DNA from 2 places in the Agrobacterium salinitolerans genome. Region 1 is predicted to be linked to the other one. Evidence: predicted binding sites of a transcription regulator. Region 1 holds the regulator's gene; the other holds the start of a gene.
The links. The regulator LexA, encoded in region 1, represses DNA repair genes until DNA is damaged. The targets are predictions, from matches to a motif close to TGTTCNNNNTGTGTTCNG.
Positions count from the first base shown of each region.

Region 2: O9X91_RS19100 (ATP-dependent helicase) is a predicted target of LexA. The motif match lies at 2,030-2,047, and genes of this name have one in related genera.

Region 1 is NZ_JAPZLN010000003.1:296,931-301,131, reverse strand. It holds gene O9X91_RS13450 (ComEC/Rec2 family competence protein) at 1-1,252, shown strand, start outside; gene O9X91_RS13445 (glutathione S-transferase family protein) at 1,272-1,949, opposite strand; gene lexA (transcriptional repressor LexA) at 2,203-2,925, opposite strand; gene O9X91_RS13435 (ABC transporter ATP-binding protein) at 3,224-3,946, opposite strand; gene O9X91_RS13430 (branched-chain amino acid ABC transporter ATP-binding protein/permease) at 3,943-4,201, opposite strand, start outside.
Region 2 is NZ_JAPZLN010000005.1:311,607-315,807, forward strand. It holds gene O9X91_RS19100 (ATP-dependent helicase) at 1-1,899, opposite strand, end outside; gene O9X91_RS19105 (LacI family DNA-binding transcriptional regulator) at 2,176-3,246, shown strand; gene O9X91_RS19110 (FAD-dependent oxidoreductase) at 3,252-4,201, shown strand, end outside.

The sequences.
Region 1 (4,201 bases):
GTCCGCTCTGGTCATCCTTGTTCTCTCTCCTTCGGAAATCATGGGGCCGAGCTTCCAGATGTCCTTTGCCGCGACAATCGCGCTTGTTGCCGCTTATGCCGCCTGGAGCCGCTGGCGCGGCGACCGGGAGCGTCTGTTCACAGGCCGCAAACCGGCGTGGATGACGGTGGCGGGAACGGCAGGCGCCGTCATCGGCGGTGTTGTCACCACATCGCTGATCGGCGGGCTTTCGACGGCGATCTATTCCGCCGAGCATTTCCAGCGTGTCACCACCTATGGACTTTTCGCCAATCTGGCAGCCATGCCGCTGATGTCGCTGGTCGTCATGCCCTTCGGCCTCATCGCCATGCTGTTGATGCCCTTCGGGCTCGATGCGCCGTTCCTGAAGGTCATGGGTTACGGCATGGCGCTCGTTATCGAGGTTGCGGACGAGGTGGCGTCCTGGGGTGGCAGCGCGGCGACCGGGAGACCGCATGGCGCTTTCATCGGCATTGCCTCTGTGGGTTTTCTGCTGCTGACATTGCTGCGCACCCGTTTGGCGCTACTCGGTTTGCCACCTCTGATATTGGCCTTCGGCCTCTCTGGAGCCGTCGCCCAACGCGGTCTGCCTGATCTGCTTGTCCATGAGGAAGGCAAGCTGGTGGCGCTTCTGGACGAGGGCAGGGTCTACACCACAAAAACGCGGCCGCAGGGCTTCATCTATGAGCAATGGCAGAGGGCGCTGCTGTTGCCTGACAAACCGCTCCCACCGGTCCTTCTCAAGATGGGGGCTCCGACAACAACCGTTGCTCTCACCACCAAATCCAAGCTGGCGCCGGAGGACATGAAGGCCGTGGCGCGGGAGATGATAACGACGCTGAGAGATGCCGCACCCGGTGTCTTCACCTGCAGAACAGGCATCTGGTGTGCGGCGCGCGCGGGAAGCGGCGAATTTATCATAGTTCTGGAAGACGGCCGGTTTGCAGGAAAAGCCTGTGATATCGCCGATATCGTCATCGTCTCCCGCAGAACCTCGTTTGCGCAATGCCGCTCGGGCGCCCTGCTGCTCAATCGCGACACATTAAGACGCATCGGCTCGGTAGAGATAAATTTCGCCGGCAGCGAACAGGCGGGGGTGGTGGGGCGGATGCGCGCGGCAACCGCCAGCACCGACAGGCCGTGGAGCGAACATCGCTATTACGACTGGAAGAGTGGCCGCTTTGACCGTGATGTGCCAGAAGCCGTCACTCAGGTGCTGACGGCATCGCAGTGAGTGCCGTCAGCATGTTTTGTCAGGCCTTGGCGCGCAGATCCGCGGTCAATTCGCCAATGCTGCCGATCTCTTCTTCATGCGGCAGATCGCGCCAGATTTCCTTCAGTCCGGCCTCATACCATTCGCGCATGGCGGGCAGGGCAAGCAGCCTGTCACAATAGGCCTTCGCCGCTGGCGAAAGATCGGCGCCATAGGTCTGGAAACGGAACGCCACCGGGCAGAAGAAGGCATCGACCGCCGTGAATTTTTGACCGGCGAGAAACGGTCCGCCGAATTTTGCGAGGCCTTCGCTCCACAGCGCATCAATGCGTTTTATGTCGGCCGCAAGCCCGGCATCGCCGCCCTTCGGTTTTACGCGGATACCGACCGACATGGGATAGAGATTGCGCAGCGAAGAGAAGCCCGCATGCATTTCACTTGCCGCCGAGCGTGACCAGGCCCGTGCCTGCTTGTCACTTGCCCAGACACCCTGATGTCTCTCGGCCAGATATTCGGCAATCGACAGCGATTCCCAAACCGTCACGCCCTCATCAACAAGGCACGGCACCTTGCCCGTCGGCGAAAAGCTGGAGAAGGCAACACCTTCGCCAAAGGGAACGAGTTTTTCATCAAAGGCGATGCCGAGCGTGCGCATCAAAACCCAGGGCCGCAGCGACCATGAGGAATAGTTCTTGTTGGCAATATAAAGATCGTACATGGCGTTTTTCCCCCGATAGGATGCGCATTTCTATATCTGCGAATGGTCTTGGAATATCGCAAAGAATCCATGGCTCCCATAACGCCAATTGATGGATGGGCCATCGTGCACAACCGCATTTTCGCAACGACGAGCGCGTTTGCCACTTAAAAAAGAAAAGGCGCATCAATTCAACGAAATGACGCGCCCTTCATCTTGCAGGCCAGATATGCCGCCGTTTAACTGTTTCGGCTTATCCAAACCGGCGGCGGCATCAATGATATCTGCGGATCAACCCAACCAGCTTGCCCTGTATCTTCACCCGATCAGGCCCGAAAATTCGGGTCTCATAGGCCGGGTTTGCAGCTTCCAGCGCGATGGAGGCTCCCTTGCGGCGGAAACGCTTCAGGGTCGCTTCTTCATCATCCACCAGCGCGACGATGATATCACCCGGATTGGCCGTATTGCCGTTGCGGATGATGACGGTATCGCCATCAAAAATGCCGGCCTCGATCATCGAATCACCCTTGACCTCCAGAGCGTAATGTTCGCCCGAACCCAGCATATCCACTGGCACAGCCACATCATGGGTGTTGTTCTGGATGGCGGAAATCGGCACACCGGCGGCGATGCGGCCCATGACCGGCACGGTGACGGCACCGCCGAGATCATTGGCAGGCGCCTTGGGGGTCGCGGCCGGCTCCGGCGCCTTCGGCTTGCCCAGGCTGCCTTCGATGACGCTCGGTGAGAAACCACGCTGCGGCCTTGCGCCCGGCGTATAGGCCTCAGGTAATTTTATCACTTCCAGCGCTCGCGCCCTGTTGGGTAGCCGGCGAATAAACCCGCGCTCTTCGAGTGCGGTAATCAGCCGGTGAATGCCGGATTTGGAAGCAAGATCGAGTGCGTCCTTCATTTCATCGAAGGAGGGCGGCACGCCGGACTCTTTCATTCTTTCATGAATGAAGAGAAGCAATTCCTGCTGTTTGCGCGTGAGCATGAGGAAAACACCCTTGAGAATCGTCGTTGAAGTCGCGAAACAAATACAGAACGAACACTATATGTTCCATATGTGTTCCGCAATCCCCTAAAATTTCGTGAAGGGTGCATCTCAGATCGTGATTTGATATTCGAAAGCGTGAACTGCCGAGAGCCGGTAGGGTTGGTGACTATTTTGATAATCGGAGGAACTGCTGTCTGAAGTGGGCAATTGAAGGCAGCTCTGTGTTTCAGGCATCCGGTACGACGATCCGTCCGTCTAAGACGGCAAATCGCTCATATCCGTTACGAGGATTTTCTTAGAGGGCGTGTTCGCCCGGTCCGAGATAGCTCGCCATCAGTGCCGGATCGACGGCGAGTTCGGCGGCCGGGCCTGAGCGGCGGACCTCGCCGAGTTCGACGAGGTAGGCCTCGTCGGCGATTTCAAGCGCGGCGCGGGCGTTCTGTTCGACGAGCAGGATGGAGACACCGGTACGACGCAGTTCGGCAACGATGCGCAGGATTTCGGCGACGATCAACGGCGCAAGCCCGAGACTAGGCTCATCCAGCAGCAAAAGCCTCGGCCGGCTCATTAGTGCCCGGGCGAGCGCCAGCATCTGCCTTTCGCCGCCGGAAAGCGTTCCGGCAAGCTGCTTGCTGCGCTCGCGAAGGCGTGGAAAGAGTGCGTGTATTTCCTCACGGGTTTCGTTGCGCTCCTGGCGTGAGCGCAGGAATCCGCCGAGCTCGATATTATCCTCGACGGTCATCGACCCGAACAATTCGCGCCTTTCCGGCACAAGGCAAAGGCCAGCGGCAACCCGGGCCTCGATGGTATCGGGCACTGGCGCGCCGTCGTAAAGAATGGTCCCGCGCGAAGGCACGACGCCCATGATGGCGTTGAGCAGCGTGGTCTTGCCCGCCCCGTTTGCGCCGATGACCGTGACGATGCTGCCGGACGTCATGGAAAGCGAGATGCCATGCACCACCTCCGCCCGGCCATAGGCAACGTGGATGTCTTTGATGTCGAGTAGATGTCCGCTCACGCTGCACCCCCAAGATAAGCCGCGATCACGGCTGGATGTTGCCTGATTTCAGCCGGCTTGCCTTCGGCGATCAGGGTGCCAAAATCGAGGACGACGATGTGATCGACCAGCCCCATGACGAAACCCATGTCATGCTCGACGAGCAGCACGCTCACGCCCTCGGCCCGCAGTTTTTTCAGCAGTGTGGCGAGCTCCTGCTTTTCGCCGTGGCGCAGACCGGCCGCCGGTTCGTCGAGCAGCAGAAGCGTCGGGTTG
Region 2 (4,201 bases), on a different contig from region 1:
CTGGCTCTGGCCGCCGGTGAAGAAGCGTTGCGGCGTGATCAGCGACAGGCTGTCCTTGGCGCGCGTCATGGCGACATAAAGCAGCCGGCGTTCTTCCTCCAGTTCCTGGGTGGTGCCGACGCCGAGATCGGAGGGGATGCAGCCATCGACCACGTTCAGGATGAAGACGGAACGCCACTCCTGGCCTTTTGCCGAATGGATGGTAGACAGGCTGAGATAGTCCTCGTCGAGCAGTGGCACGCCGGCCTGATCGCTGGTGGCGTCGGGTGGATCGAGGGTCAGCTCGGTCAGAAAACGTTCGCGTGAGGGATAGCCGCCAGCGATTTGCTCGAGTTGTAGCAGATCGGCCTTGCGGGTGTCGGCGTCCTCATGGAGGCGTTCGAGATGGGGTTCGTACCACAGCCGTGCCTGCCCGATCTGGCCTGGCCAGTCATTCGGCGCCTGTCGCAGGCCCGCCAGCATTTGCGTGAAGGCTGTCCAGTCGTCGCCGGTCTTCGGCGGCGGCGGAATTTCGGCAAGGGCAAGCAGCGGCTCGGGGTCTGTCGCAATCGTATCGAGAATATTGCCGGCCTTCTTCGGCCCGATGCCTGGCAACATCTGCAGCAGCCGGAAACCGGCGACACGGTCGCGCGGGTTCTGTGCGAAGCGCAGCACGGCCAGCATGTCCTTCACATGGGCGCTGTCGAGAAATTTAAGGCCGCCAAATTTGACGAAGGGAATGTTTCGGCGGGTCAGTTCCACCTCGATCGGGCCGCTATGGCTGGAGGTGCGGAACAGCACGGCCTGCTGTTTCAGCGTCATGCCGGTTTCGCGGTTGGCGAGAATCTGGTCGATGATGAAATTCGCCTGCTCGGTTTCGTCCTTCACTGTCACGAGTTTCGGGCGCTCCAGCGACTGCCGCTCGGTCCAGAGGTTCTTGGTGAACCGCTCGCGCGCCAGATCGATGACGCCGTTGGCGGCCGCAAGGATCGGCTGGGTCGAGCGATAGTTGCGGTCCAGCGTGATGATGTCGGCCGCCGGGCTGAAGGAAGCCGGAAAATCGAGGATGTTTCGCACCGTCGCCGCCCGGAAGGAATAGATCGACTGCGCATCGTCACCCACCACGGTCAACCCGCGGCCGCCGGGTTTGAGCGCCATCAGCACCGAGGCCTGCAGGCGGTTGGTGTCCTGATATTCGTCGACCATCACATGGTCGAAGCGGTTGCCGATATCATCAGCCAGAACGGGATCGCTCACCATCTGCGCCCAGTAAAGCAGGAGATCGTCGTAATCGAGCACGTTCTGGACCTGCTTGGCCTCCACGTAGGCTGCAAACAGTTCCTTGAGTTCGCTCTCCCAGTTGGCGACCCAGGGATAATGCTGGCGCAATATCTCCTTGAGCGGCGTCTGGGAATTCACCACACGCGAATAGATCGCGAGACACGTACCCTTTGTCGGAAAACGGCTTTCCGTTTTGGAAAAACCCAGCTCGTGCCGGCAAAGGTTCATCAGGTCGGCACTATCTTCGCGGTCGTGGATGGTGAAATCGATGTTGAGGCCGATCTGTTCGGCATAGATGCGCAACAGCCGTGCACCAATGCCGTGAAACGTGCCGGACCAGGCGAGCGCATCGGTCATGATTGCCGAATTCGCCCCGATAACGTGTTTGCAGATACGCTCGACCCGCCGCGACATTTCCGTGGCGGCGCGTCTGGAGAACGTCATCAGCAGGATGCGGCGGGGATCGGCGCCGTTTACGATCAGATGGGCGACACGGTGTGCGAGCGTGTTTGTCTTGCCCGAACCCGCGCCAGCGATGATCAGCAAAGGCCCGGCCGTATGCCCGTCAGCGAGCCCAACGCCATGCTCGACCGCCCTGCGTTGCTGTTCGTTGAGTTTTTCCAGATAGGCAACCGCCATGCCAGCAATCCTTTAGATAACCTGCCTGTCCCCACGGATGAGAACCCTATTCAGAGATGGCAGTCGTCGCGAAGCTCCGGCCAATGTCTGCTCGTTGTTGCAATGATTAGCAAAGACTCAAACAGCAATCCAGAACAAATGCTGAACGCGCCGTTCCGTGGTGTGAGGGGGTTGTCAGCTACAGTTTATCTCTTGACTCGGCGTCCGAAAATAATGCTAATGCGCATTAGCAGCTAATACGTATTAGCAAATATCGGATGTCGGGGAGGGCATCGGTTGACTACTCACAGACGTCTCACCCAAAACGATATCGCCAAGCTCGCAGGCGTCAGCCAGGCAACCGTGTCGCTTGTTCTGAACGGCGCGCCGGCAGCGATCGCCCGCATCCCGGAGGAGACCCGGGAAAGGGTGCAGGCCGTCATTCGCAAGACAGGTTATGTCGCCGACCCGATTGCGCGGCGCATGGCCAAGGGGCTGAACCGTATCCTCGGCGTGTTCACCTATGAGCCGGCATTCCCAAGCGCGCAGGCTGACTTCTTCACGCCCTTCCTGCTCGGTATCGAAGAAGAGGCGCAGCAGCAGGCTTACGATCTTCTGCTGCTGACGAGCGCCGGTGTCGGCGATAACCGCAAGATATTTTCGGAAGGCAACAGGCTTCGGATTGCGGACGGCTGTCTGGTTCTGGGGCGCGAATTCGATCGCAAGGAACTCGCCCGGCTGGTTTCGGAAGACTATCCCTTCGTCGCGATCGGCCGGCGTGAAGATGCCGGTGGACCGGTTCCCTATGTCGGCGGCGACTACGCCGCGGGCACGCGTCAGCTCGTCGAAGATGCCATCGCGCTGGGACACACCAAGCTTGCCTATATCGGCCCGCATGGTCCGGCAGAATCGATTGCCGATCGCTGGCAAGGTTTCAGCGCGGCGCTCGGTGATGCGGCCACGCTTGCCCTGCATATCAAGGCGGTCAACCGCTCGGCTGAGAAAATACTCGATGCGATCCTTGAGAGCGGGGCCACAGTGGCCTTCTTCATAGAATTGGCCGATGCCGTGCGCGTCGAGGCACTGGCGCGGGCGAGGGGGCTCGTGGTGCCGGACGCTTTTTCAATGATCGTACTCGGCAGCCATATCAGGGCCGCCCGCAGCCCGGTGCGCTTCACCTCTTATGAAATTCCCCGCGAGGAGATGGGGCGGCAGGCGACCGCGATGCTGGTCAATCGCATCGAGACCGGCAGCGCCGGTGGGCAGATCCTTCTCAAATGTGAACCCGTCAAGGGAGAAACGCTGGGGCCGGCCCCGACCGGTTCGGCAAACAAGTCCTCAGTCAAGAAAACGGATGTGACGTCGTGAAAGACATGAAAGCAGATATTCTCGTGGTCGGTGGCGGCCTTGGCGGCGTGGCGGCGGCACTGGCGGCTGCAAAGGCCGGAAAACGCGTGATCATGACCGAGGAATATGACTGGATCGGCGGCCAATTGACCAGTCAGGCCGTCCCTTCGGACGAGCATACTTGGGTCGAACAGTTCGGCATCACCCGGTCTTACCGGGCGCTGCGCAACGGTGTGCGGCAATTTTATCGCGACCACTATCCACTGACGGAAGGTGCGCGGGCGTGGAGCGATCTTAATCCGGGCGGCGGATGGGTTAGCCGCATCTGCGCCGAGCCGCGTGTCAGCCTTGCGGTCCTGGAAAGCATGCTGATGCCCTATATCGGCGCAGGTCGCCTGACGGTCCTCAAACCCTGGCGTCCCGTCGCGGCTGACGTGGACGGCGACAGGGTTCGCTCGGTGACTGTTCGCCATCGTGACAGTGGTGCTGAAATCTCCATTTCCGCCGATTACGTTCTCGACGCCACCGAACTCGGCGATCTGCTGCCGATGACTAGCACGGAGTATGCCAAGGGTTTTGAGGCGCAATCGGATACAGGCGAACCCAGCGCGCCGGCTGAAGCCCAAGCCGACAATGTGCAGGCCGTCTCGATCTGCTTTGCCATTGACCATGTTGATGGCGACCAGACAATCGACAAACCCGAGAATTACGATTACTGGCGCTCTTACCAGCCGCATTTCTGGGGCGGGCCGCTCCTTGGTTTTACCGCGCCAAACCCACGCACGCTCGAGCACACCACCCGCTCCTTCACGCCAAATCCCGATGACGATCCGCTTCTGGTCGACGCCGACCAGCGCAAGGGCGGCGGCGATGAGAACCTGTGGATTTTCCGGCGTATCGCGGCGCGGAAAAACTTTACGCCCGGCTTCTACCAGTCCGATATCTGCCTCGTGAACTGGCCGATGATCGATTACAT